3 regions of the Cytobacillus gottheilii genome follow, and region 3 is predicted to be linked to each of the others. Evidence: predicted binding sites of a transcription regulator. Region 3 holds the regulator's gene; each other region holds the start of a gene.
The links. The regulator CtsR, encoded in region 3, represses protease genes until heat stress. The targets are predictions, from matches to a motif close to ATGGTCAATAAAGGTCAAACA.
Positions count from the first base shown of each region.

Region 1: clpP (ATP-dependent Clp endopeptidase proteolytic subunit ClpP) is a predicted target of CtsR. The motif match lies at 4,593-4,613, and genes of this name have one in related genera.
Region 2: J1899_RS08580 (ATP-dependent Clp protease ATP-binding subunit) is a predicted target of CtsR. The motif match lies at 3,353-3,373, and genes of this name have one in related genera.

Region 1 covers NZ_CP071709.1:3,913,834-3,923,814, forward strand. The annotation lists gene gap (type I glyceraldehyde-3-phosphate dehydrogenase) at 1-372, opposite strand, end outside; gene J1899_RS19515 (sugar-binding transcriptional regulator) at 418-1,440, opposite strand; gene J1899_RS19520 (glutaredoxin family protein) at 1,650-1,889, opposite strand; gene rpoN (RNA polymerase factor sigma-54) at 1,903-3,234, opposite strand; cyclic di-GMP riboswitch class I at 3,411-3,505, shown strand; gene J1899_RS19530 (hypothetical protein) at 3,628-3,825, opposite strand; tRNA gene J1899_RS19535 (tRNA-Arg) at 3,900-3,971, shown strand; gene clpP (ATP-dependent Clp endopeptidase proteolytic subunit ClpP) at 4,700-5,296, shown strand; gene J1899_RS19545 (HPr family phosphocarrier protein) at 5,455-5,712, opposite strand; gene whiA (DNA-binding protein WhiA) at 5,737-6,687, opposite strand; gene J1899_RS19555 (gluconeogenesis factor YvcK family protein) at 6,744-7,721, opposite strand; gene rapZ (RNase adapter RapZ) at 7,718-8,611, opposite strand; gene J1899_RS19565 (NUDIX hydrolase) at 8,652-9,110, opposite strand; gene trxB (thioredoxin-disulfide reductase) at 9,495-9,981, opposite strand, start outside.
Region 2 covers NZ_CP071709.1:1,723,641-1,733,621, forward strand. The annotation lists gene J1899_RS08575 (M3 family oligoendopeptidase) at 1-1,112, shown strand, start outside; gene J1899_RS08580 (ATP-dependent Clp protease ATP-binding subunit) at 1,173-3,308, opposite strand; gene J1899_RS08585 (YkvI family membrane protein) at 3,573-4,625, shown strand; gene J1899_RS08590 (hypothetical protein) at 4,699-5,409, opposite strand; gene J1899_RS08595 (CPBP family intramembrane glutamic endopeptidase) at 5,515-6,126, opposite strand; gene J1899_RS22615 (DUF6254 family protein) at 6,313-6,429, shown strand; gene J1899_RS08600 (YkvS family protein) at 6,520-6,699, opposite strand; gene J1899_RS08605 (hypothetical protein) at 6,837-7,031, shown strand; gene J1899_RS08610 (PilZ domain-containing protein) at 7,244-7,603, opposite strand; gene J1899_RS08615 (AAA family ATPase) at 7,896-8,834, shown strand; gene J1899_RS08620 (DUF58 domain-containing protein) at 8,834-9,981, shown strand, end outside.
Region 3 covers NZ_CP071709.1:103,881-113,861, reverse strand. The annotation lists gene disA (DNA integrity scanning diadenylate cyclase DisA) at 81-1,154, opposite strand; gene radA (DNA repair protein RadA) at 1,157-2,536, opposite strand; gene clpC (ATP-dependent protease ATP-binding subunit ClpC) at 2,793-5,246, opposite strand; gene mcsB (protein-arginine kinase McsB) at 5,263-6,330, opposite strand; gene mcsA (protein-arginine kinase activator protein McsA) at 6,332-6,880, opposite strand; gene J1899_RS00560 (CtsR family transcriptional regulator) at 6,903-7,364, opposite strand; rRNA gene rrf (5S ribosomal RNA) at 7,730-7,844, opposite strand; rRNA gene rrf (5S ribosomal RNA) at 8,154-8,270, opposite strand; rRNA gene J1899_RS00545 (23S ribosomal RNA) at 8,343-9,981, opposite strand, start outside.

The DNA.
Region 1 (9,981 bases), 710 kb from region 3:
AGTTGCAGGAGCAGAGATGATTACTTTTTTAGCGCCAGCTTCTAAGTGTTTAGCAGCGTCAGAACGCTTAGTGAAACGTCCAGTAGATTCTACTACTACTTCTACGCCAAGATCTCCCCATCCAAGTTGAGCAGGATCGCGCTCTGCGATAACTTTTACACGTTGTCCGCCAACTACTAGGTATTCACCATCAACTGTAACTTCTTCGTTTAATGTTCCGTGAACAGTATCATATTTTAAAAGGTGTGCAAGCATATTTGCATCTGTAAGGTCATTTACTGCAACAACCTCTACATTAGGATTTTTTAAAGCTGCACGGAAAACCACACGCCCGATTCTACCAAAACCATTAATACCAACTTTTACTGCCATGAATAACTTCCTCCTTTGAAAGGATCATTTTTTTATTTAAAGGTTTTACCCTTTTAACAACTGATTTGCTGCACCTTCATCCGTGATCAAAATAGTGGATTTCGGAGCTCTTTTCATATAAGCAGCAATGGCTTTTGCCTTTGAGCCTCCACCGGCAACAGCTAGGACATGCTGAATAGCAGTCAAGTCTGCGAGCTGCAGGCCAACCGTTTGAATTTTATGAACGATCTCACCGGTTTCATTGAAATAATAACCAAACGCTTCGCCCACTGCATTAGCTGCAATAAGCTTTTCCACATTCTCACTGCTAGTTTTACGGCGTTCCGCCATTGTAATAGCATCTCCAATTCCGTGGAGAACCATGCATGCAGACTTAATCAAATGAAGAACTTCAGTAAAGTTTGGATCCTTAATCATGGACTCATACATTTCCTTGCTCACTTCGTCTGGCGCATACAAGACTCGATGTTTTGAATCTGTGTTTTCCGCCATTTGTGAACATATTGTATTTGCCTGATTTTTGACATCCTCCCCAATACCGCCTCTAGCCGGTACAAACAGCCATTCCTGATCAGGTTTCGTTGGCGTCAGCATTTTTGCCACAGTTGACATGGTTGTTCCACCAGTCACACCGATGATATTCTCTCCATGCAAAGAGGATTTCATCCATTGTGCTGTTGCTCTGCCGAGTTCATTTTTAACCCAAGGAGCTTCGTCCGCGTTTCCGGAAACGATAATAGCTCTTTGGATGCCCAATTTATCGGCCAGCTGCTGTTCCATTTTCACTATACCCGAAATTTCTCTCATTATGCTGCGAAGTTCGACAAGTAATTTTCGACCATCTTCCGTAACGCTCATTCCTAAGCTGGCAACGGTAATCAAGTCCTGTGTTTTCAGGAAATCTACTTCACTGCGAAGTACTCGCTCAGTAAGCCCTAGACTCACTGCCAAGCTCCTTCTGCCCACAGGCTGCATTTGGTTTATGTACTCAAGAATATGGTAGCGTTTCTGCATAACAGCAAGCAAATCTGGCAATAATTTTTTCTGAATATCAATTAGTGAGTACATCTCGCAGCTCCTTACAATCACCTGTTGGTCAATTTTAGTCCCGCATAGACATATTATGTCCCACCGACTGAAAAAAAAATCACGCTTGCTACAATTTGAATTTTAGCAAGAATGATTCTCGAATGCAACTAATATTGTCTTATTTTAAAGCCTATTTTTTTAGAAATAAATTCAGTGGCAATTTTTGTTATAGCAGCTGCAGCTTCTGCCTATTTAACTAGAGCTTCCTCTACTGTAAAACGATCCACTTGGCCATACTGAATCTCTTCTCCATCGACATGGACAACTGGAATCATTAAGCCGTATCGTTCGGTCAGCTCATCACGATCATCAATATCATATTCAATATATTGAAAGTTGAATTCTTCTTTTAATTCCATAATGATTTGTTTCGCTTTATCGCATAGTGGACATTTATTTCGAGTATATAAGGTTAACGTTTTATTCACGGATAGCCTCCTTTCAATCATATCTTTTTCGTTTTGAAGAGGACAGAATTCCCAGCTGCTCACGATATTTAGCTGCTGTCCTTCGTGAAATGACAAAGCCAGACTCTGTTTTCAGCAAATTGGCAATCTCCTGATCTGAAAGTGGTTTTTGTTTATTTTCTGAGGAGATAAGCTTGTGAATCGCCGCTTTTGCCTCTTCAGATGACGCATCAGCATTGCCTGCCGTCTTAATCATACTTACAAAAAAGGTACGCAGTTCAAATGTTCCAAACGGAGTCTGCATATATTTCCCTCTAACCGCCCTGCTCACAGTTGATTCATGGATTTCAAGTTCATCCGCAATTTCCTTCATCGTCATCGGCTTTATAAAAGCCGGCCCCTTTTGAAAAAATTGCGGCTGGCGCTCTGCGATCTTTTTTGTAACTTTTAAAATTGTTTCTTTCCTTTGTTCAATTGAGCGTTTAATCCATTGGTAATCCTGCTGCCGGTTCTGCAGGTAACGTCCCACCTGCTGATCACCTGCACTAAGAAGTTTCTTTGCATATCCTTCATTATAGGAAATACTAGGTATGCTTTCATCATAAAGCTGGACGTGTAGTCCATTTTGTTCTGAATACACGATGACATCAGGTATGATATATGCTGGCTTTTCGGAGGCAAAGCTTGCTCCCGGTTTCGGATTTAACGTTTGCACCAGATCATAGACTGCTTGAATTTCCTTTATATCTGCTTTGATTTCCTTCGCTAATGGTTTCCACTTTTTATCTGCAAACAGCTGAAACTGCTGGCGGATAATTTCTTCAGCCATTTCGTTGACTGGCACAAGACGCTCCAGCTGCAATAATAAACATTCCTGCAAACTGCGCGCACCAATCCCTGCCGGTTCTAAATGCTGCAGGAGGTCGAGCTGTTCTTCAACAGTTTCTGCTTCAGCTCCATAAAGCTGAGCAACCTGCGGCAAATCGATATTATATAAGTAACCGTTTTCATCAAGGCTATATATAAAATGAAGAATGATTTTTTTCTCCGGTTCTGTCAGATGGGTCGGAAGCTGCTGAATCAGATAATCATCCAATTGCTGAACACTAACAGCAAGCTGTTCAATCCAATTCTCTTTATCTTGATTTTGTTTAAGCTTTGATTTTTTTATTTGCTGTGCACGGGGATCCATTGTTTTCACAAAGTTTGAGTTTAGTTCCATCAGGGGATTTTCCAAAGCCTTCTCTTCCAGGAAGGCAGTGAGCTCCTGGGAATTAAACTGCAATAGCTCAATAGACTGCTTTAGCTCTTGAGTCATCGCTAACTTCAAGGTTTGCTGCTGCCATAAACCTACTTTTAAATCCATACTGCTTCCCCCTTCACTCCTATTTTACCGTAAGATGAATGATTATTGTATGGAGAAATTCTGTTAGCAGAAAAGCACTTAAAAACGGTTTAACTCTAAGTCTGCAATAGTTGCCTTTATTTCTATTTTGTTACAAATCAAAATTTTTAAATGATTTATCTTTCATTTTATGGTATTATTCCATTGGGCAAATTTTACGAAAGTAAAAGACGCAAAGCCACGGGCCTAAAGTATGTGCTTGTACACATGCCATGGCAGCCGGGTTGCATATAAGTCGATCATTCCTTTTTAATTTGCCTAATACAACTTTAAGAAGGGTGAACAATGATTTTTCCAACAGTACTCAGCAAAGACAAAGAAACTAGACACGTCGTCAAGGACCAGCACACATGCTTATGCGGACACAAGTACAATGTCTTTACGACTTTCACCAAGAACGATTTCAAGAAGATTCAGTTCAGAAAGAATGAAGTTATCACCTGTCGAGCATGCCGATCCATCATTGAATGATGGACCGGCATTTTTGATTTCTGCCACTTTCTTTCGGCTCAATTCCAGCAAACTCGTAGACACGCTAAAAGATTGTTGCATTGTTGATCATATTATCCTATAATTAGTATTCGTAACGCTTAAGGAATTGGAGCGTTTACAGCACTTGATACTCTGCCCTCGTGGTGCAACGGATAGCACGTAAGATTCCGGTTCTTGAGATGGGGGTTCGATTCCCTCCGAGGGTGTAAAACACATGATTAACAAAGGTTTTTCGGTGGTTTTGGCAATTGTCTGTCCGACTTTTGTCCAACTACTTCGAAAAACCTTTGTTTTTTGTTCTTTTTTTAGTATTTAACACTCTCATAGAACCGAATGGTTAGGTAATCTATCTAATCATTCGGTTTTTTTATGATTATAAGATATATTTTATTAACATGAGTGAAATGGAGCGGAGGACACTCGACTCCTGTGGGCAATAGAGGAAAAGGTGAGACCCCGGAGGAGCTTGCTCCGAGGAGGCTCAGCTTCCTCCCCACGGAAAGCGAGGGTCCGCAGCGCAAAGGAACGGACTTGTTTAAATACCCAAATCAAGAAATTGAATATTCGTGTTTTAGAAAGATTAATTACGTTTTTTTTGTCTCAGCCTCTTTAAAGACCGCATACTTAATCTACGGTTACTTTATTCCTTACTCCCAAAATATACCCACGTTCAACAGCCACATATAATAAAGCAATTTTTTATTTTCCCACAAGGTGTTAAAAATATGCAGGTTGGGTAAAATATAAAGTGGAATGTTCACAAAAAGTATTTAGAAATAGGTCAATCAAAATCTGTCGAACGATTTCGCTTCCCTGAAGGTGCGATTCTTTTGACCTTTATTGACCATTAGTGTATGATGAAACTACATAAAAATGGTGTATGTCTTACAGAATGAAGTCTGCACTATCCCTTAATTTTAAAGGAGGAATTAGAATGAATTTAATCCCTACAGTTATCGAACAAACAAACCGCGGGGAACGTGCTTATGATATTTACTCCCGCCTTTTAAAAGACCGTATTATTATGCTTGGCAGTGCAATCGATGATAATGTTGCCAACTCAATTGTAGCTCAATTGCTATTCTTAGAGGCTGAAAATCCTGAGAAAGATATTACATTATACATCAACTCTCCAGGCGGAAGCATCACGGCTGGTATGGCGATTTACGATACAATGCAATACATCAAGCCAAGCGTTTCTACAATCTGCACAGGTATGGCTGCTTCAATGGGTGCCTTCCTTCTTGCTGCCGGTGAAAAAGGAAAACGCTTTGCACTTCCAAACAGTGAAGTAATGATTCACCAGCCACTTGGCGGTGCTCAAGGGCAGGCAACTGAAATTGAAATTGCTGCAAAACGGATTCTTTTCCTTCGCGAAAAATTAAATACGATTCTTGCAGAGCGCACTGGTCAGCCGCTTGAAGTGATTGCAAAGGATACAGATCGCGATAACTTTATGACAGCTGAAAGAGCATTAGAGTACGGCTTGATCGACAAAATCATTTCCCGCAATCCAAACGAAGCAAAATAATGTTTCAGAGTGAGGCACTAACATGTGCCTCACTTTTTTTGTTCCTCAAATTAGATTCATAAATAGGCAGCTGAGTGAATCTACTCCTCTGCTGCTAGTTATATTTTTGGAATACAAAATGCAAAAAGGACACATTCCAAAGAATGTGCCCTTTCTTTCTATTGTTCTTGTTGAATGTATTTAGCCAATTGCTCTAGCGCTTCTTGTTCATCACTGCCGCTTGCCATTAATGTGATTGTGGCACCCGTGCTGACAGCCAGGCTCATTAAGCCCATTATACTTTTCGCATTTACCTTTTTTCCATCTCGTTCTAAGAAAATATCAGATGAAAAACGATTTGCTTCCTGAACGAATAATGCCGCTGGCCGTGCCTGTAAGCCTGTTTTTAATTTTACCTCAACCTGTTTCTCCACCATAAAAATCAATCCTCCTATTGCTCGCTACTGGGGGATTGTAATATCACCCGCTTTTAGCTTTTCTGCAATTTCATCAATTTTACGAAGTCGGTGATTAATGCCTGATTTGCTGATATTTCCGCCAGACACCATTTCCCCAAGCTCTTTTAAAGTTACATCCTGATAAGCTACACGCAGTTCTGCAATTTCCCGTAATTTATCTGGAAGGATTTGCAGCCCTACCGTTTGTTCAATATATTTTATGTTTTCGACTTGGCGCAGTGCTGCACCAATCGTTTTGTTCAAGTTCGCAGTTTCACAATTTACAAGACGGTTAACCGAGTTTCGCATATCACGGACAATCCTGATATCCTCAAACCGCAGCAAAGCAGCATGAGCGCCAATAATATTTAAGAATTCGGTTATTTTTTCTGCTTCTTTTAAATACGTAATAAAGCCTTTTTTTCGTTCCAGTGTTTTGCTATTTAAGCCAAATGTGTTCATAAGCTCGCATAATGCATCATTGTGTTCCTTATATAAAGAGGCAATTTCAAGGTGATACGACGATGTTTCCGGATTGTTGACAGAACCGCCGGCAAGAAAAGCTCCGCGAAGGTAAGAACGCTTACAGCATTTCTTTTTTACAAGCTCCTGGGCGATATCATGTGTAAAAACAAAGCCTTCACTTAAGATCTTTAAATCATCCAGGATTGTACTTGCCCCTTCAGCAAGACGGACAATATAGACATTGTTTTTCTTTAATCTCATTTTTTTACGAACAAGTAGCTCTACCTGAACACTATAATTCTTTTTAATTAGCGTATAGATTCTTCTGGCAATCGCTGCATTTTCCGTCTGTATGTCAACAACCAATTTACGATTGGAAAAGGATAAGGAGCCATTCATCCGGATTAAGGCAGAGAGTTCTGATATACTGCAGCAGTCCTTTGTTTCAATATTGGTAAGTTCTTTTTTTGTTTCTGAAGCGAAAGACATTCCTTCACCCCCTACCTGGCACAATGTTTTAGATTCAAACATTGGCACTGTATATACTACGCTTCAAAACGCTTTTTGGTTTCAGCTAAAAGCAAATGATAAAGAATATCTGCCACTTCCTGTGTATCATGGCGGATGATTCCGCCTTCATAGCTGACGATCTCACCTGGTATTACCTCAAGTCCCAACTCATGAAGCCGATCTACATCGTAAAAAACAGGCTTCGCCATTTCTTCAATATATTTTTCCTGCACGTGTGCCGGTATATTCTCCTTGTTAACGAGAATGGTATTCATAAATGCTGCATTCATATGATCATATATGGCTTTAACATGATCACTTGCTGTGTAATTATGAGTTTCACCAGCCTGAGTCATTAAGTTGCATATATAAACTTTTTTTGCTCGTGAACGGCGCACCTCATTGCCAAGCTTCGGCACAAGCAGATTAGGCAGGATGCTTGTATATAAACTGCCTGGACCAATAATAATCATATCCGCCTGTCTTATAGCATGGACCGATTCAGGCAAAGGGTGGATTTGCTCAGGCTCAAGAAAAACCCTCTTAATCTTTTTCCCAGAGTACGGAATTTTGGACTCACCTGACACAATCGTGCCGTCCTCCATCTCTGCTTTCAAAATCACACTCTGATTAGCCGCAGGAAGCACTTTGCCTCGTACATTCAATACTTTGCTCATCTCTTGAATGGCATGAACAAAATTTCCTGTAATCGATGTCATGGCAGCCAATATTAAATTCCCTAATGAATGACCTGCAAGTTCATTGCTTGTTGAAAATCGGTGCTGAAACATTTCCTCAATCAGCGGTTCAACATCAGAAAGCGCCGCTAACACATTGCGAATATCACCAGGAGGCGGAATATTTAAATCATCTCTCAGCCTGCCTGAACTGCCGCCATCATCAGCTACGGTTACAATGGCTGTAATATCAACAGGATACTTTTTCAATCCTCTTAAGAGAACTGGCAGTCCTGTGCCGCCGCCAATGATGACAATCCTCGGCTGTCTGTTCATTTTGTCTTTTCCTTTCTCCTCTCAATGTCACGATGCGTAATTTTCGTATGATAGTCTTCTTGAAAGAAGTGGCCCAAATATTCAGCAAGCGCAACAGAACGGTGCTGGCCGCCAGTACAGCCAATGGCAATGACAAGCTGTGATTTTCCTTCTCTTTTATAATGAGGAAGCATAAAATTCAGCAATTCAGTCACTTTTTCAAGAAATTTCGTTGTTTCAGTCCATTTCAGCACATAGCTTGAAACCTCTTCATCTAACCCTGTTTTAGGACGCATATGGTCGATATAGTGCGGGTTAGGCAAAAAGCGAACATCAAACACAAGATCCGCATCGATTGGAAGGCCATATTTAAAGCCAAAAGACATGACATTGACAGTAAAAATGGTTTTTTTATTCACTGAAAATTCCATTAGTATTTTTTCACGAAGTTCCCTTGGCTTCATAGAAGAGGTTTTATAAATAAGCTGTGCTCTTCCCTTCAGTTCTTCAAGCAGCTCCCGCTCAAGCTTAATGCCTTCAAGAGGCAGCCCTGATGGCGCCAATGGGTGAGACCTTCTTGTTTCCTTATACCTGCTTACGAGCGTCGAATCATCAGCGTCTAAAAAAAGAATCTTAGGTGTGACCCATGATTTTTCAGCCAGCTCGTCTAACGCTTTAAAAAGGTGATCAAAAAACTCACGGCCGCGAAGGTCCATTACCAGCGCAACCTTATTCATCTTATTCCCGGATTCCTTCATCAGTTCAAGAAATTTTGGCAGAAGAGTTGGGGGCAAGTTATCAACACAGAAAAACCCGAGATCTTCAAAGCTTTGAATTGCTACTGTTTTTCCTGCTCCAGACATACCTGTAATAATAACCATTTGTGTTTCATTTATTGAACCCGTACTCATCATTATTTCCCCCCGAAACTGCTTCGATTTTTATAGAACATTAACTAGGATCGAGCCTATAACTGATCAGTTCAAAATCTGGTGTATACGTAAACGTGCCGTAAATCATACCATTTCCATGAATCATGTAGTCCAAAATGTGATAATCACCAGCTGCCATCGGCAAATTTTTTATCTCCTCAAGCTTATGCCATGAAAGTTTTCCTTCCTCAGACTCATCCACATTAAGTCCATCAGATTCCTGCGCCATAAAGGTGAACATCATCCATTCAGACAGCACCTTATCGCCATCCTTCATAATAAAAGTGAAAATGCCTTTTATATTCGGATTGCGCAAGTAAATACCTGTTTCCTCCCGAAATTCTCTAATGCAAGAATCTCTAACCGATTCTCCCGGCTCCATTTTTCCGCCAGGCGCAACCCACCAGCCGCGTCTCGGTTTTTGAAGAAGCAACACTTTATTCTCTTTTAACAATACACAATTGGTGACTCTTTGCACTACTTTCACCTGACCTTTATGACCGGGCCGCATTACCCGAAGCCCACGTTATGCCGTTTTTATATTCCTTATATTATACTATGTTTGCAGGACAGCGACAACGATTGACTGCCGCTGCCACAGCTTTTATCCAATTTCAGCTAATCGGTCTTGTCCTAAAACAGACAGCTCTAGACAAAGGTTTCTTTTTATTTGTATTTTATACCAAATCATTTGAACGCAAAAAAAAGGAGCCCAGCTCTCACTGTGCTCAACAAGATTTATATCTTAAAAAGGGGGTCAATTTCTATTCTTATATTACCCGAAATTTGTTTCACTAACGTTACAGCACAGTTAAAACATAATGACTTTTTGTAAAGTCTATACTAAGCAAAATTCTACAGACTATTTTGCTTCTGCTTTAAAACTCTCCTGCAGTTCTTCAACATAATGCTGAACACTTTGAGCAGCGATGCTTCCATCACCTGTCGCAGTTACGATTTGACGCAATGTTTTCTCACGAATATCTCCTGCTGCAAAAATGCCAGGCACTTTTGTTTCCATGCGCTCGTTTGTTTCAATATAGCCATTTTCATTTGTAATGCCAAGGCTTTCAAATGGCTTTGATAAAGGCACCATACCGATATAAACGAAAACACCGTCTGCTTTAAATTCTTGTTCTTCGCCATCCACAGTGGAAACAAGTGTTGCGCTGCCCACTTTGCCGTCTTTTTCATTGATCTCTTTTACCGTATGATTCCAGATGAAATCGATCTTGTCATTGTCAAATGCACGCTGCTGCAAGATAGCTTGTGCACGAAGCTCATCACGGCGGTGAACAATTGTCACTTTGCTTGCGAAACGAGTTAAATAAACTCCCTCTTCAACAGCA
Region 2 (9,981 bases), 1.6 Mb from region 3:
TTTATGATGAACTCGTGCAGCTGCGGACAGAGATTGCTCATAAACTTGGCTATAAAAACTTTGTAGAATTAGGATATCACCGCATGTATCGAACGGATTATAATGCGGAAATGGTAAAGAACTTTCGTGACCAGATCAAGGAATACATTGTACCGCTTGCTACCAAGTTAAAAGAGCGCCAGCGCGAACGAATTGGTGTTGATCAGCTTAAATATTATGATGAGGGATTTGTTTTCAGCACAGGCAATGCTGTTCCAAAAGGTGATCCAGATTGGATTGTGGCCAATGGACAAAAGATGTATGATGAGCTTTCAGAAGAAACAGGTAAATTCTTCGCTTTTATGAACGAAAACGGTTTAATGGACCTTGTTGCGAAAAAAGGGAAAGCTGGCGGAGGCTATTGTTCATATATTGAAAACTACAAGGCGCCATTTATTTTCTCTAACTTTAATGGAACTTCTGGAGATATAGATGTACTTACACATGAAGCAGGTCACGCATTCCAGGTTTACGAAAGCAGTCATTTTGAGATTCCGGAATATAATTGGCCAACCTATGAAGCAGCTGAAATTCATTCAATGAGCATGGAGTTTTTTACATGGCCGTGGATGGAGAATTTCTTTCAAGAGGATACAGATAAATATAAGTTTTCACATTTAAGCTCAAGCTTATTGTTCCTGCCATATGGTGTTGCAGTTGATGAATTTCAGCATTGGGTTTACGAAAACTATAAAGCGACACCAGAAGAGCGAAAGCATGCTTGGAGAGAAATTGAGAAGAAGTATATGCCTCATCGAGATTATGATGGAAATGAATATTTAGAGAACGGCGGCTTCTGGCAGCGTCAGGGTCATATATATAATTCGCCTTTCTATTATATTGATTATACACTCGCACAAATTTGTGCCTTCCAATTCTGGAAACGATCACGAGAAAACCATGAAAAAGCCTGGAAAGATTATTTACATCTTTGCAAACTGGGCGGTAGCCTTCCATTCACAGGTCTTGTGAAAGAGGCAAATTTAATCTCTCCATTTGAGGATGGCTGTGTTCAATCAGTTGTTAGTGAAATTGATCAATGGCTATCTGCAGTGGACGATAAAGCTTTGTAAGAAATGAAATGGGCAGGCGCTATTTATGGCGCCTGCCCTTATTAGTATAAAAAGAAATGTTTAAGCTGTAATCACGATTTTATCATTCTCAAGAGCAGCATACAGACGTTTGCAATCTTCCTGGTCAATGATAAAGTCGGCAATTACATCTTCGAGCTGATCTTGAATCACTCTTCTGAGCGGACGTGCCCCAAACTTAGGATCATAGCCTAATTCTGCCAGCTTTACTTTCACAGTGTCATCAATTTGCAGTTCTATTTGCTGTTCTTTTAATGAATGAATTAGATCAGCAAGAAGGATATCAGTTATTTTCAATAAATCTTCAGGCAGTAAGGATTTAAATTCAATAATGCTATCAAAGCGGTTTAAAAACTCAGGCTTGAAAAATCCTCCTAAAGAATCTAAAATAGTTGCTTCATTTACAGCTGATTGTGCGCCAAAACCAACCTTTGTTTCTTTATGGCCGATACCAGCGTTACTCGTCATAATAATGACGCTATCCTTGAAGCTGACCGTTCTGCCCTGACTGTCTGTTAATCGTCCATCTTCAAGTATTTGCAGGAACATATGCTGAACATCAGGATGAGCTTTCTCGATTTCATCAAGGAGAATAATGCTATATGGATTGCGGCGCACTTTTTCAGTAAGCTGTCCAGCTTCCTCATATCCGACATAGCCTGGAGGTGAACCTATAATTTTTGAAACACTATGTTTTTCCATGAATTCACTCATATCAAGACGAATCATGCTTTCTTTCGTTCCAAAAAGCACTTCAGCAAGGGTTTTAGTCAGTTCTGTTTTCCCAACCCCTGTTGGTCCAACAAATAAGAATGAGCCAATTGGACGGTTCTTAGGTTTAAGACCAGCACGGCTGCGGCGGATTGCCTTTGCTACTTTAGTGACAGCTTCTTTTTGACCAATAACTTTTTTCGTTAAGTTATGTTCTAGATTTTGCATCTTAGACTTATCATCGTCTAATAACTGTCCGACTGGAATGCCGGTTTTTTGCTCAATAATTTGCTGGATCAATAACAAATCAACTGTTAACTTTTCAGGTTTAGCTGGGTCATTGAGCTTCTTCTCGAGTTGTAGCTCTTCCTCTCGAAGTTTGGCGGCTTCTTCATAATTTTCCTCTTTTAAAACCTGTTCCTTACGCATATGAATTTCTTTTAACTGTGTTTCCAGATCTTCATGTGGCTGGTGTTTTAATTCAAGGTTGAGTTTAGAACCAGCCTCGTCCATTAAATCAATGGCTTTATCTGGAAGGAAACGGTCCTGAATATAGCGTTGTGACAAACGGACACATGCCTCAATGGCTTCTTGGCTAAATGTTACTTCATGATATTCTTCATATTTTGCTTTTAATCCTTGTAAAATCGATATGGCTTCTTCAATGGATGGCTCTTTTACATGAACAGGCTGAAATCTTCGTTCTAAGGCTGCATCCTTTTCAATTGTTCGATATTCTTTTAATGTAGTTGCACCAACTAGCTGCAGTTCTCCTCTTGCAAGGGAAGGTTTCAGAATATTGCCGGCATCCATTGAGCCTTCTGCAGATCCTGCACCGACTAAGAGGTGGAGCTCATCAATGAATAAAATGATATTTTTACGGTGCTGAACCTCTTGAATTAGCTTTTTCATTCTTTCTTCAAATTGTCCTCTAATTCCTGTATTAGAGACAAGAGAAGCAACATCAAGCAAGTAAACCTCTTTACCTTCTAGTTTTTTAGGAACTTCTCCATTAGCGATTTTCAGTGCAAGACCTTCAGCAATGGCAGTTTTCCCAACACCAGGCTCTCCAATTAAAACTGGGTTGTTTTTGGTGCGGCGATTGAGGATTTCTATTACTCGTTTAATTTCTTCATCTCGGCCAATGACCGGATCAATAAGTCCTGCCTTTGCCATATGAGTCAAGTTTCGTCCCATTTGATCAATAAAACCGCTCCTGTTTTGCTGGCGGCTAGCTTTTTGTGTATCAGATATATTTTCATTTTTCTTCATTTGATTAAATAATGAATCTATAGGCATCCCGTTAAATCCTGAAAAATATTGTGATGATGGACCAAAAGCAGGGAGTGCCTTTTGTTTTTCAGCTTCATAACAGCTATGGCATAACTGAAGCTTTGTTTTATTTCCATTTACCCGGTACACCATTTGAATGGATGCTGTGTTTTGCTGACATTTTTGACAGTTCATAATAAGTTCCCCCTTTTGACTTTGACTATCTTTGACTTTATTATAATTTGACCTTTACTGACTTTCAAGCATTTTGATTCTGGTATTTATTTCATGCAGTTACTTGGCGTTTGTATTAAAGCGCTCCTGCCTTGTATATGTGACGTAGTTGAAGATTACAAAGAATGTACAGTAGGGGAGAGCAGATATTCTTAACATAGGAAGAAATGCTCGTCATTGTTTGTCCCTTTCAACATATATTTGAATAGGAAGGGAGAGATTCTTGTGAAAACAAATTGGGCTGCTGCCTTTCAAATAGCTGCTGTATATGTTGGAACAGTCGTTGGTGCGGGGTTTGCTACAGGGAGAGAGATCGTTGAGTTTTTCTCACGGTTCGGCTTATTTGGCTTAATAGGAATTTTAATGAGCGGATATATTTTTATTTTTATGGGCTCTAAAATGATGCGGATTGCGGCTCGTATCCAAGCAAAATCATATCAGGAATTAAACGAATACTTGTTTGGCAGAGTATTAGGTTCATTTTTAAATGTTTTTATGCTAATCATGCTACTAGGTGTATGTGCAGTTATGTTATCGGGAGCAGGTGCAGTATTTGAAGAACAGCTCGGTATACCAAAAAATATCGGTGTCCTCATCACGATTGCCATTTCATTGCTGACCATTGTACGTGGGATTAAAGGGTTATTCGCAATTAACGTACTCGTGGTACCGATGATGATTGCTTTTAGCTTTATGCTGATGTTATTTTCCATGCAGCTGCCTGACTTTTGGGGAAATCTCGTATACATTCCATATGCTGATGACGGCTGGAAGGCAGTGATTGCTCCTTTCTCATATACAGCTCTAAATTTAGCGCTTTCTCAAGCAGTGCTAGTTCCTGTTGCTTCTGATATTAAAGATGATAGCAGTATTAAATGGGGAGGCATTTTGGGAGGTGCGGCACTAACAGTAATTCTTCTATCCAGTCATGCTGCCTTGGTCATGCTTCCCGATTTAGAATCTTATAATATTCCTATGGCAGTTGTGATGAAAACATTGGCTGCTTCGTTTTATTGGATTTTCGTATTTGTTATTTACGGTGAAATTCTAACATCTGTTGTTGGAAATGCTTTTGGCTTAGAGAGACAAATTAGGCAATATATCAATATGCCGGCGATCATAACTGTCTCTTTTATTTTTATAATCAGTTATATTGCAAGTATGATTAATTATGGGACTTTACTTTCTTATATGTATCCACTGTTTGGATATGTGAGCCTTGGTTTTATTATTGTTTTATGGATGAAACCTTTCCGCGGAGATCATAAAGGGAGCTAAGAGAAAGAAAAGAAAAGGTCACATCCAAGAGGATATGACCTTTTTGCCGTATTATTAAGTTAACGTGCTAATATTAGTCTTCCATGATTGTTGCAGCCATTTTTAAAAAGGCATCTTGATGCTGAGCACCAGTTTTGGAGTAAATCGAAATTTTAAAGTCAGCTTGATCATTGTGAACAATATAAGCTGAAACAGCATCTTCACCATTATCTGCTGCAAAGCCTTTTGCGTTTTGGAAGGCATCTTCCTGAGGCAGCTCTACTGATTGTACATCTTCACTGACAGCTTCAAGCTGGGCAATTGTATTTTCCTCGAGCATAGCTTCTTCCTGGCCTTCAGGAATAAGCTCAATTCTCATAAAATGCAGATCATCTTCTTTAAAATAAAGAACATCTTTATTTGGCTCTTCACCTGTCAGCTCATACTCAGGCAATACATATAGGGAATAAGCCATGTTATCGCTTTTGGTAAGAAATGCAGTTTCTTCTTTCATTTCTCCATCTTGCTCATATTGAAGATTTTGTTCCATTACTCGAATGCTTTGGTCGTTTTCGTTTGCTTGGTCACTGTCATTTTCGCTTGAATCCTCTACAGGTTCATCTGCTTCTGAATCATCAGATGCATCATCGCCTTGTGTGCTATCTGTATGGTCTTGATGTTCTTCTGTTTCCGTATTCGTATCTGCTGCACTATTGTCAGGTTCTTCTGCCTGATCTGCGGTGCCGCAGCCTGCAAGTAATAGAGCAAACAATACACTCATAAATAGAAGCTTTAATGGTTTCATTGGTTGTAAGTCCTCCTAGTGTCGTAATTATATGTTCTACTAAATATGACGTTTTTTTTTATATAAGGTTACAAAAAAAACGATATTTTGCAGAAAATCCTTAACTTATACGAGTGGAAATAATAAAAATAAAAATACATCAAATATTAAATGTGAGACAATGAGCATTGGAATACTGCGTTTCCACACATATAAAATTCCCCAAAACAAGCCGCCAATTAATGCTGCTAAAGGCAGAATAATTTCACCAGAATAGAGAGAAACAGAAGCATAAAGCAGCGATGCGATTAGAATACTGGGAAAGACTCCGGCAAAGCGCATTAGCCTTTTTTGAACAAAACCTCTCCAAAATAGTTCCTCACCAGGAACGATAATAAGCAGCATAATAATATAGTGCCAAAGGTTGGCTGGCGAAAAATCACGATAAAGCCTAGCGGCACTTTTTTCAATAGGCAGCCCAATTAGCTGCATTAAATGGAAGCCTGTCCAGAAAACAGCAAACAATAGAATACCAGACAAAATCCCATAGAAAAGATATGTCCAAAAGGGCTCCTCATCTTCAACATCTTCATTTAAGATCGCATAGCTGATTAAGAAAAGCATAGTGGCTGAAAATATGTACCAAAACACACCCCGATCGGAAAAAGTAAAGTACATAAGACCATGTGCGAGAATAAGTGCGAATAATAGCCGGATATCTCGGAATATGTCAGTCACTGATAGTATAACCTCCTTTCCTCAAAAGAAAACCAATCCTTATTTTAACGCACTTCAGCCTCTAGCGAAAGCCTTGCGAATGATTACATTATGACAAATCCACAAAAAATGGAACAAACAAACAGTATAACGAAGTGTTTGAATTGGAAAAATACATGCATCGGTCATAGGAAGGAGGTTTTGGAAATGACAAAGCAAAAACGTGAAAAAGAACGTGCCTGGACAGTAAGAAAGCAAGACCAGCATCCACATGGAAAAGTAAAATCATTTAAAGAATTATCGCAGGGGAAAGATGAAGCTTAATCAATATTTCAACTATGGGATACGAAGAGAAACCCTGCCATAATGACAGGGTTTCCATTGTTTTATTTGTTTAGTATGTTTAAGCTTTAATTATTCATTTACAATCTTATAATTTTTATGGTTGACGACTGTTCTTTGTTCCAGCTCCAGATCGCGATAATTATCCATATAAGTTAAATCAACAATAACAGAATTTTCATTGACCTTCTCGACGATTCCCTGTAAGCCTTCACGGAATTCAATTATGTTTCCAACTTCAGCCTTTTTCAACAGCTTCTCCCCTTTTCCTGCCAAATTCATGTAGATTTATTTTATATTTTGCACTATAATATTCAATTCGTAAAGAATTTTATCTATATTTCGTTAATTCATTAGCGATTGCCTATAATTGTTAAGGAGTGTTAAAGATGGACTCACAGTATATCAATGAGATTTTAGATAAACTAAAAAATGGAGAGCTATCAGAATACTATGTGAAAAAAGAGGATTTTCTGCCCATTAGAAGCATTATTGTAAATCGAGAGGACTTTAAACACTTTCGTGGAATCGCTCAAAGAAGCGGGGATGTTTTATATCACTATCTTTCAGAACCAAGAAGCTAAATATGGAAAAGGATTTAAGCGGGAAGGTCTCCTATATGCAGTGTACTGCATGGAAGCCATCCCGTTTTTTTAATACAAACCGTGATTAAAAAAGAGCAGCTTGGAGGAATATCCGGAAAAGATTTTTTTGGAATACAGTTTAAGAACCATCAAACAACGACTTCTCTTATATGCTTGACGTTCAAAAGTTTTCCTTTCGAATTTCCGGTATTTTATCTATCTTTAATGTGCTGATAAGCCTTTTTTGAATATACTTTTAAGCCCTCTACAATTGCTTTCATCGATTCTTTGTCATTGATTCCTTGAAGACCGTACGTATAAATGCTTCCTATTTGTTTAATCCAAACAATAGTGCCGAGAATGCGCATCTTTTGATCATTGAGGGTAAAATGCACTTCGTATAATTCGTTTGACATGAGTTTTGTTTCAGCATGCAATTTGAGGCCATTAGGACTCATATCAGGAATAAGGATGGCAATAGGCTCACTATCCTGCTGCGGTTTCTGAATAAAACCGGGAATCGGACTTCGAAATTGAAAGCGAAAACCTTCATCGCGTTTATATCTCATCATTAAAACCACTCCTCTTTTTCTCATGTCTTAATTTTCCTAAAATAATATCGAAAATAAAAGTAAAATTCAACAAGTTCAAAAAATATACAAATCTACTTTAATTTTCGGAATTAATAGATTAATATAAAATTAGAACTAGTAATTGTTTACAATAAATAAAAAATGAGGAACTTTTTATTCTGCCAGCACTGGTGGATTGACTTTAAACAGACTGAGGGATTCACTTCGAAATAATTTCAGAATAATAAGGAAACTGTTATAAACTTTAATAGGTAATTCTCAAGGAGGGCTTATGGAAAAATTAGCAAAGTTAAAATCAGAAATTTCGAAAGTGATCATAGGGAAGGAAGAAGAAACAGAATTATTAACCATTGCGCTTCTCTTTAATGGCCATATCCTGCTGGAGAGTGTACCAGGTACGGGAAAAACCCAGCTTGCAAAGTCATTTTCCAGATGTATAAATGGAGAGTTTTCCAGAATACAGTTTACACCAGATGTACTTCCGAGTGATGTAACAGGCATACAGTTTTTCAATCCCAAAACGCACGAATTTGAATTGCGCCCTGGTCCAATTGTTGCCAATATTGTTCTTGCGGATGAAATTAACCGCGCAACGCCAAGAACACAGTCGAGCCTGCTGGAGGTTATGGAAGAAAGACAAGTGACGATCGATGGAATATCTGTCAAAGTTCAAGAACCATTTATGGTGATAGCGACGCAAAATCCAGTGGACTCACAGCAAGGGACATTCCAGCTTCCTGCTGCACAAATGGATCGGTTTTTATTTAAATTGGAAATGAGTTATCCGAGTTTGGAGGAAGAAAAGAAAATACTGCAAAATGGCCGGGCAGGATCATCAGCTGCAGTGATTGAAATGATCTTAAACCATGAAGAAATTATGCATATGAAGAATGAAGTACAGCAAATCAAAATAAATGAAGCAATAGAAGAATATTTACTGGAAGTGATACGAAAAACAAGGCAACATCCAGATATTGATCTGGGGGCAAGTCCACGTGCTGCATTAGCCTTGATGAAAGCGGCACAGGGACGTGCTTATATTCAGGATAAAACCTTTGTGACACCAGATGATATTAAACACATGGTTCCATTTGTCCTCGGACATAGGCTAATTCTGTCAACTGAGGCGTCATTAACAAAAACAATGACAAATGTACTGGAGGATGTGCTTGAATCAGTGCCAGTACCTGTAGAAACAGGTAGTCTTTAATGAAGCAATGGAGGAAATATACCGTTGAGGATCATTATTTTTCAGTTACTGGGCTAATAGCGATTATCTTATTTTTTGCATCACTTTACTTTCATTCATGGCCGGTATTTTTCGCAGCCGTAATGTTCATCATTTTAAGCTATAGTAATGCGAAGTATTTAAAGCTTGCTGGAAAAAAACTTATCTTTCATGATCAAAAGCGCAGAGACAAATTTTTTACTGAGGAAAGCGGTGAATGGGTTCTGCATTTTGAAAATCAAGGCGTTCCTATATTGAAAGGCGAGCTGCTGGTCTATTTTGATGATGTGGTTTCACCTTCTGATGAATCATATGTGCCAAGATTGTCCATTTACGAGATTAGCATTCCATTTTCGATTAATTTCAGGCAAACCAATATAATTAAAATTCCCTTTATTGCCAGAAACAGAGGAATGGCTAAAATCCGAAAGATGGAGATCCATATTCCTCACTTTTTTGGTCTAGGGGAAACCGTACTTGAATATAACCAGCTGATGATGCAAGAAGCACTCGTTTATCCACAGACCTTGAATGTGAAAAATAAAAACGCCTTGATGACAGATCGGCAGGGAGAGTCCGAAGCTCCTTATTCCTTATTTGAAGATTTATTAGCTCCAGCTGGAACGCGTGATTATAATCGTTCAGACAGCTTTAATCGGATCCATTGGAAAGCGAGCGCGAGAAAGCAGGTATTACAGACTAAAATCTTTGATAAGGTGGCAGAAACAGGCTGGAATCTTTCTATTAATATTTCGGATCGCCATTCAATTACCGGAGAAATAGAGGAATTATTAAAAAGTACAGCTGACTTAGCCTATTATTTTGTGCAAAAGAATATCCCTTTCTCTTTGTGTATTAATATCCGGAAGGCTGGCAATACACCTTTTTATTACATTTCTGCGGGAACCGGCAAGGAGCATTTGCAGAAGGTCTTAGAAATGCTCGCACTCGTAGATACACATGGTTCCATATACCCTTATGAAAAAATGCTGTCTTTTTATACTCGCCACCTTTCTGTTCAGCCGTTTTTTTTACATGGGGGCAGAGAACCAAAGTATGATGATTCACTGCAGGTATTAGCTCAAAGAGGGGTATCGATTTATGATCTGCTGATTCAGGGTGAAAATGC
Region 3 (9,981 bases):
CTAGGTTAGCACCTCACATCATAAGGTGTCAAATAATAACCAACCATTTTAGCATAACCAAATTTATAGTTCAATGGTCTCTATACATGTCTATCTAAAAAAACTTGTGTTTTAATACGCTTCAAGCCCTCTTTAATTTTTTTTGCTCTTACTTCGCCAATGCCATCAACATCATCTAATTCTTCAATGGTAGCACCCATAATATTTGGCAGCTCCTTAAATTGTTCTATTAGATTTGCGATAATAATGGATGGCATCCTTGCTACTTTATTTAGCATTCTGTATCCTCTTGGCTGCTTCATCTCTTCTAAATGAATGTATCCCTGATAACCAAGAAGTTTTAATATAACACTATCCTCTGCTCTTTCCCCATTTGAAATGCGCTGAAGAGAAGCGAGAACTTCTTTTGCATTCATACTGGGTGAAAAAGCATAATCCTTAATAATAAACTCAGCCTCTTTTTCTATTTCAGTCAAGAGCTCATCCATTTGCAGCCGAATTAACCTGCCTTCTGTGCCGAGTTCACACAGGAATGTCAGCAGTTCATTTTTAATTCTGAACACCATGGATACACTGTGCAGTACATTAACAAGATCAGCGTAAGTAACCGCTTCCTCAAATTCCAGCATACTTAAATCTGTTATTCTTTGTTCAAGGACAGCCTTATATTTCTCAAGTGTTTGTACAGCTACATTGGCTTTTGTTAAAATAACGCCTATGTCGCGGAGGGCATAACGCAATGAGCTTTGATAAAGAGTGATGACGTTTCTTCGCTGCGATACTGCAATGACCAGAGCACCTGTCTGCTTAGCAACACGCTCAGCCGTACGGTGCCGCATCCCTGTTTCGGTCGAAGGGATGCCCCGGTCTGGCGCAAGCTGAGCGTTCGCTACTAATATACGACTTCCTTCCTCGTTTAAAATAATCGCCCCATCCATCTTGGCCAGCTCATATAAATAACTGGGAGTAAACGGACAATCAATCTGAAAACCGCCTTCCACAATTCCTTCTGTCTGCTCTTTGGAGCCTAAGACGATCAGCCCTCCCGTATTGGCTCGCAGAACATTTTCAATCCCTTCCCGGATTGGTGTTCCAGGCGCCATAAACCGAAGGACTTTGGTGATCTTTTTTTCGTCCGTTTTTTTTGCTTCCATATTTACCTCCCTAGTGCTTCATTTAATGCCTCACTAACTGAGTTAACGCCTATTAGCTGAACACCTGCAGGAGCTTGCCAGCCTCCAATATTATTGGCGGGAAGGATTACTCTTTCAAAACCAAGCTTTGCAGCTTCTTGAACACGCTGTTCAATTCGGGACACGCGGCGGACCTCACCTGTTAACCCTACCTCTCCAATGACGCAGTCGGTTGCACGGGTCGGTTTATCCCGGAAGCTTGAGGCGATGCTTACTGCTACGGCTAAGTCAATGGCCGGTTCATCGAGCTTTACACCGCCGGCTACTTTTAAATATGCGTCTTGATTCTGAAGAAGAAGACCTACTCTTTTTTCTAAAACCGCCATTAATAAAGGAACTCGATTATGGTCAATGCCTGTTGCCATTCTTCTTGGATTCCCAAAGCTAGTCGGTGAAATCAGCGCTTGAATTTCCACTAAAACCGGACGAGTTCCTTCCATTGAAGCAACAACCGTGGAACCTGCTGCACCTTCAGACCTCTCCTCAAGGAAAATCTCAGACGGATTTGCCACTTCTTCAAGTCCCATTTCTTTCATTTCAAAAATGCCCATTTCGTTTGTAGAACCGAATCGGTTTTTCACGGCACGCAAAATCCGGTATGTGTGATGGCGCTCCCCTTCAAAATAAAGAACAGTATCCACCATATGCTCTAATAAACGCGGTCCAGCAATCGAGCCTTCTTTTGTCACATGGCCAACAATAAAGATAGCAATCCCTTTTGTTTTCGCGATTCTCATTAATTCCGCCGTACACTCGCGTACTTGTGAAACGCTTCCAGGTGCCGATGTAACCTCAGGATGGTAAATCGTTTGAATGGAATCAACGATCACAAAGGCAGGATTTGTCTGTTCAATGGTTCTGCTGATTTCTTCAAGACTTGTTTCAGAGTAAACAAGCAGCTGCTCAGACGTAATACTGAGGCGATCTGCCCGCAGCTTTGTCTGTCTCATCGATTCCTCCCCGGATATGTATAAAACCGAGTGGTTCTTTTTCGCAAGCTGTGAAGAGACTTGAAGGAGCAAAGTCGACTTCCCGATTCCTGGGTCTCCTCCTATTAAAACGAGTGATCCCCTAACAACACCGCCACCAAGTACCCTATTTAATTCCTGTGATTCTGTCAGTACCCGTGGTTCTGATATCGTTTCAATTGTCGTAATCGGAGTAGCTTTCGAGGCTGTTGCCATTCCCTGAGAGTGAGCAAATGCTCCTCTTCTTGAATTAGCGGGTTTTTCAACTTCCTCCACCATTTTATTCCACTCACCGCAGCCTGGGCATTTCCCCATCCATTTTGGTGATTCATATCCGCATTCCTGACACATAAATTTCGTTTTCCGTTTTGCCATTACTTTCCCCTTCTTCCATACATCTATATATATTTCACAAATATAACAATTATCATTGATTCCAGTTAAATACTTATTGATGATTTATAACTATAACAGACAGGCTATGGAAAGAGAACTAAAGTGATAAAAAGATAAAACAGGGGGACAGGGAAGGAAGGACTATCAGAATCAGCCCCATTATTACTGAAGTCATTCAGAAGGATATTACTTATAAAAAAGGCACACGAAAATTTGTTCGTGTACCTCAATAAACTTATGCTTTATTTAAATTTGCTGTCCCGCTTGCTTCAGCTGTCTTAACGGTAAACTCGCCATTTTCGACATCAATGACAACATTCTGACCTGTAAATACAGTTCCTTTTAAAAGCTCTTCAGAAAGACGATCTTCGATATGCTTTTGAATCGCACGGCGCAATGGTCTTGCTCCATACTCTGGATCATAGCCTTCTTCCGCGATTTTCGCCTTAGCAGCTTCAGTAAGATCCAGCTGAATTTCTTGTTCATGCAGGCGTTTAGTCAATGAATCTGACATGAGCGAAACAATTTCCTGCAGATGTTTCTTTTCTAGTGCGTGGAAAACAATGATTTCATCAATACGGTTCAGGAATTCTGGACGGAATGCTTTTTTCAGCTCCTCCATTACTTTTCCTTTCATATCTTTGTAATCCTGATCTCCTTCTTGAACATTGAAACCTACATATTTGTTGCGTTTTAGAGCTTCTGCTCCAACATTTGAAGTCATGATTAAGACTGTATTACGGAAATCAACCGTCCTGCCTTTTGAGTCTGTCAGTCTTCCGTCCTCTAATACTTGCAGAAGAATATTAAATACATCTGGGTGTGCTTTTTCAATTTCGTCGAGCAGGACAACAGAGTATGGCTTTCTGCGCACTTTTTCTGTCAGCTGGCCGCCCTCATCATAACCAACATAGCCTGGAGGAGAACCAACTAAACGAGAAGTCGAATGTTTCTCCATATACTCGGACATATCAATGCGGATCATTGCCTCTTCATCACCGAACATAGCCTCTGCCAGCGCTCTAGCCAATTCTGTTTTCCCTACTCCTGTTGGTCCAAGGAACACAAATGATCCGATTGGACGTTTAGGATCTTTTAATCCAGCACGTGCACGGCGTACAGCCTTAGAGATTGCTTTAACAGCTTCCTCTTGTCCAATGACACGGGAATGAAGAATTTCTTCTAAGTTAAGCAATTTTTGCGTTTCTGTTTCTGCCAGCTTAGATACTGGAATTCCTGTCCAGCTAGCAACAACATGTGCAATATCCTCAACGGTTACTTCGCTATTTTCTTTGCCCTGCTTTTCTTTCCAAGTTTTCTTGGTTTCTTCCAGCTGTTCGCGCAGGCGCTGTTCTGTATCACGCAATGATGCTGCTTTTTCAAATTCTTGGCTTTGTACGGCTGCATCCTTTTCTTTGCGGACATCTTCAAGCTTAACTTCAAGCTCCTTCAAGTTTGGAGGAGTCGTATAAGATCTCAATCTTACCTTTGAACCGGCTTCATCAATTAAATCAATTGCCTTATCTGGTAAGAAACGGTCAGAAATATAACGATCCGAAAATTTAACCGCTGCTTCAATCGCCTGATCTGAAATGGTTACACGGTGATGCGCCTCATAACGGTCTCTTAATCCTTTCAAGATTTGAACAGATTCATCGGACGTCGGCTCATCAACTGTAATCGGCTGGAAGCGGCGTTCAAGTGCTGCATCCTTTTCAATGTACTTGCGATATTCATCAAGCGTTGTAGCACCAATACATTGCAATTCACCACGCGCAAGGGATGGTTTTAATATATTTGAAGCATCAATGGCACCTTCTGCACCACCAGCACCAATCAAGGTGTGAAGTTCATCAATGAATAAGATGATGTTGCCGGCCTGGCGAATTTCATCCATTACTTTCTTCAATCTATCTTCAAATTCACCGCGGTATTTTGTCCCAGCAACAACAGTACCCATATCTAGAGTCATAACTCTTTTATCGCGCAGTGTCTCTGGCACTTCATTATTGATAATTTGCTGTGCTAATCCTTCAGCAATGGCTGTTTTACCAACCCCTGGTTCACCAATTAAAACAGGATTGTTTTTTGTACGACGGCTAAGTACTTCAATGACACGCTGAATTTCTTTACTGCGCCCAATAACAGGGTCAAGACTTCCTTCTCTTGCAATCGCAGTTAAATCTCTGGCTAATCCATCAAGAGTTGGTGTATTGGCATTTGCTGATGCACCGCCTTGATGGCCTCCAGATTCATTGCTTCCTAAAAGCTGAAGCACTTGCTGTCTCGCTTTATTTAAGCTGACGCCCAGGTTATTTAGTACACGTGCAGCAACACCTTCTCCTTCACGAATTAACCCAAGAAGAATATGTTCTGTCCCTACATAGGAGTGTCCCAGCTTTCTTGCTTCATCCATTGATAATTCAATTACTTTTTTTGCTCTTGGCGTATAATGCGGTGATTGTGAGACTTCCTGTCCTCGTCCAATTAAACTCTCTACCTCAGTCTGAATTTTCTCAGAACCTAGTCCTAGAGCATATAATGCCTTTGCCGCAATTCCCTCTCCTTCTCGAACCAAACCGAGCAGGATATGTTCTGTTCCAATATTATTATGTCCAAGGCGGATTGCTTCCTCTTGTGCTAATGCAAGTACCTTTTGCGCTCTTTCAGTAAATCGTCCGAACATCATATGATTATCCTCCCAACTATTTGCTTTCCATTTGTAATCTTTCCCGAATGAGTGTTGCTCTGCGGATATCTCTTTCCTGTGGTCTCAAAGGTCCGCCAGCATATTGCTGTAAAAAGCCCGGCTGAGTCAAAATCATAAGCTCATTTAAAATATTTTCAGATACATTTTCAATGTATCCCATATCAATGCCAAGGCGAACATCAGACAAACAGCGTGCCGCCTCTTTTGTTTCAATGATTCTGCAATTCAGGAGAGTCCCATATGAACGGAAAACTCTGTCTTCTAATTGTATGTTAGAAGTCTTTGCTAATGCTTCCCTTGCTGACCTTTCCTGTGAAATTAATTGACTGACAACACTTTTCAAGTCTTCGGCAATATCTTCTTCGGATTTACCTAACGTCATCTGATTTGAAACTTGAAAGATGTTCCCTAATGCTTCGCTGCCTTCCCCATAAATTCCTCTAACAACTAAACCAAGTTGATTAATTGCAGGGATAATTCGATTGATCTGCTGTGTTAATACAAGACCAGGCAAGTGCATCATAACAGAAGCACGAATACCGGTTCCTACATTGGTAGGACAGCTGGTTAGAAAACCAACCTTTTCATTAAAAGCATAATCAATTTCTTCCTCAAGCCAATTGTCAATTGTATTCGCCATCTGCAGTGCTTCTAATAACTGAAAACCTGGGTATAGACATTGAATGCGTATATGATCCTCTTCATTAATCATGATACTAATCTCTTCACTTTCTGATAGGAGACAAGCACCATGTGTAGAGTTTTCCGCTAAGTGCGGGCTAATTAAATGCTTCTCCATTAATACCCTTTTCTGCAGCGGCTGCAGTTCATCCATAAGCAGCAATTCCAAGTGTTTATCTTCTATTTCTCCAGGATGTTCTAAACGTTTTTTGACTTGATTAATAACGGCTTCAGCCTCATCCTTTTCAAACAATGTGGGAAATCTATATTGCTTAAGATTTCGAGCAAGCCGAATTCGAGAACTTAAGACTATGTCTGAATCCGGTCCCTCCGTACTCATCCAGGAGCTAATCGCCTGGTTAATAAAACGCTCCAACGACAAGTTATTCTCCCTCCTCATGAGCGGAATTCAGCTCTTTTTCTAACTTTCTTATCTCATCTCTAGTCAATGCTGCTTCTTCAAATTCCTCGTTCGCAATGTATTCTTTCATTTTCTGCTTGAGTTCTTCGATATTCTTTCGTAAATGGATACTTCCTCCGATTCTGGCGGGGATTTTTCCATTATGTGTTTCGTTTCCGCTATGAAGCCTTTTAAAAATAGGAGGAAGCTGTTCACTAAATGTTTCATAGCATTCTGCACAGCCAAACCTGCCAATCTTAATAAATTGCTTATATGTCATAGAGCAATTAGGGCATTGAATGACCTTTTCATTCTGAAAGGCATTTTGGCTGCTGCCCTGATAAGCTGGCTGTACATTAAGAAGTCCTGCCAAGAGATTATGAATGGAGTAGTTCTGTCCATTATTGAACATAAACATCTCCCCTTTTTCTGCCGCACATTTTTCACATAGCTGAAATTCTGCTTTTTCGCCATTTACTATTTTCGTAAAGTGCAAGGTAGCTGGTCTTTGATTGCATTCCTGACAAACCATTGGTTCCCCTCCAACCTGCTGTTTATTTATATTTCAAGGTTGTAAGCATTGCTTTTAACATACGTGCTCGAAGTTCATCTCTATAGGGCAGGTCTATATATAGTACCGATCGATCAATGACACTTAGCATGATTTTTGCTTCCCTTTTTGAGACAATTTCTTCTTCAACAAGTCTGTATATAACATTTTCAGCACTATTCTGGGCTATTCGTGAATCGATTATGGAGATTAGCTGATCAATTAAATGTGCGTAATCATAAGACTGCACCTTCATGATCCTTATATAACCTCCTCCTCCGCGTTTACTTTCCACCATATACCCTTTCTCGATTGTAAACCGAGTATTGATAACATAATTTATTTGAGAAGGTACGCATTGAAACTTGTCTGCAATCTCACTTCTTTTAATCTCAACAATCTCCTGCTCGCTCAAGTCTAAAACTTGTTTCAGGTAGTTTTCAATGATGTCCGATATATTTCTCACCCGGCCACCCCCTATCTGACTTTGACTATATTTGACTTATATTATACATGATCTATGTAATAGGTTGCAACGAACTAGCATTAAACATTTTCCCCTAAATTTTTGTTCTTCAAACCTCGAATTAGGAAGGAAAAGTTTGATTTTATTCTTTGAAGTTAAAATATTGGAATAATGTAATTTTTGCCGTGTTAAATATTCAAAGGGAATTAGGAGCTGTTTTTCAGAAAAGGGGGCAGCTCTACGTGGTTTTGGACTTAAGGTTAGATAAATTATTATAATTAAGCAGCACTTATTAATTAAAAAACAAAGATTTTAATTAAAAACTACAAAAAAAGCACATCCATACAGATGTACTTTTTCATGTTGCCCGGCAGCGTCCTACTCTCACAAGGGGACAGCCCCTAACTACCATTGGCGCTGAGAAGCTTAACTTCCGTGTTCGGGAGGGACGGGTGTGACCTTCTCGCTATCATCGTTCGGAAATCGATAACCTTCACATCTCTTCGTCATCTCACTCATCAAGGTCCTCACGTACCAACTACGTACGCTCCGGCCTTTCCTCAATCGATTCCTCGACCTGTTCGCTTCTCGCTTCCCTCACAGTTTGGTAAAAAGATAAGTTGAGCAAACTTACATTTTTAAGACTATACCTTGCGGCATTTTAGGTCCTTCCTCCAATGCCACTACATGCACTGGCTCTCCAATGTTTCTCGAAGTTAAACAGTCGTCTTCAATTTAGAATTTAAACTACAAAAAAAGCACATCCATACAGATGTACTTTTTCATGTTGCCCGGCAGCGTCCTACTCTCACAAGGGGACAGCCCCTAACTACCATTGGCGCTGAGAAGCTTAACTTCCGTGTTCGGGATGGGAACGGGTGTGACCTTCTCGCTATCGCCACCGGACTATTTAATTGAAGAAAGGTTATTCCTTCAAAACTAGATAATGTTAGAAGAAGAAAACAGTAATGCCATTGTGTGGTTAAGTCCTCGAACGATTAGTATCAGTCAGCTGCACGTGTCGCCACGCTTCCACCTCTGACCTATCAACCTGATCATCTTTCAGGGTTCTTACTAGCTTGACGCTATGGGAAATCTCATCTCGAGGGGGGCTTCATGCTTAGATGCTTTCAGCACTTATCCCTTCCGCACATAGCTACCCAGCGATGCCCTTGGCAGAACAACTGGTACACCAGCGGTGCGTCCATCCCGGTCCTCTCGTACTAAGGACAGCTCCTCTCAAATTTCCTGCGCCCACGACGGATAGGGACCGAACTGTCTCACGACGTTCTGAACCCAGCTCGCGTACCGCTTTAATGGGCGAACAGCCCAACCCTTGGGACCGACTACAGCCCCAGGATGCGATGAGCCGACATCGAGGTGCCAAACCTCCCCGTCGATGTGGACTCTTGGGGGAGATAAGCCTGTTATCCCCGGGGTAGCTTTTATCCGTTGAGCGATGGCCCTTCCATGCGGAACCACCGGATCACTAAGCCCGACTTTCGTCCCTGCTCGACTTGTAGGTCTCGCAGTCAAGCTCCCTTGTGCCTTTACACTCTACGAATGATTTCCAACCATTCTGAGGGAACCTTTGGGCGCCTCCGTTACTTTTTAGGAGGCGACCGCCCCAGTCAAACTGCCCACCTGACACTGTCTCCCGCCCCGATCAGGGGCGCGGGTTAGAATTTCAATACAGCCAGGGTAGTATCCCACCGACGCCTCCACCGAAGCTGGCGCTCCGGTTTCTCAGGCTCCTACCTATCCTGTACAAGCTGTACCAAAATTCAATATCAGGCTACAGTAAAGCTCCACGGGGTCTTTCCGTCCTGTCGCGGGTAACCTGCATCTTCACAGGTACTATAATTTCACCGAGTCTCTCGTTGAGACAGTGCCCAGATCGTTACGCCTTTCGTGCGGGTCGGAACTTACCCGACAAGGAATTTCGCTACCTTAGGACCGTTATAGTTACGGCCGCCGTTTACTGGGGCTTCGATTCAGAGCTTCGCTTGCGCTAACCCCTCCTCTTAACCTTCCAGCACCGGGCAGGCGTCAGCCCCTATACTTCGCCTTGCGGCTTCGCAGAGACCTGTGTTTTTGCTAAACAGTCGCCTGGGCCTATTCACTGCGGCTCATCAAGGCTTTAACACCCTAATGAGCACCCCTTCTCCCGAAGTTACGGGGTCATTTTGCCGAGTTCCTTAACGAGAGTTCTCTCGCTCACCTTAGGATTCTCTCCTCGCCTACCTGTGTCGGTTTGCGGTACGGGCACCTAATCCTCGCTAGAGGCTTTTCTTGGCAGTGTGGAATCAAGAACTTCGGTACTATATTTCCCTCGCCGTCACAGCTCAGCCGTATGCAAGCGGGATTTGCCTCACTTGCAGCCTAACTGCTTGGACGCGCTAATCCAACAGCGCGCTTACCCTATCCTCCTGCGTCCCCCCATCACTCAAACGGATTTTGGTGGTACAGGAATATCAACCTGTTGTCCATCGCCTACGCTTTTCAGCCTCGGCTTAGGTCCCGACTAACCCTGAGCGGACGAGCCTTCCTCAGGAAACCTTAGGCATTCGGTGGATGGGATTCTCACCCATCTTTCGCTACTCATACCGGCATTCTC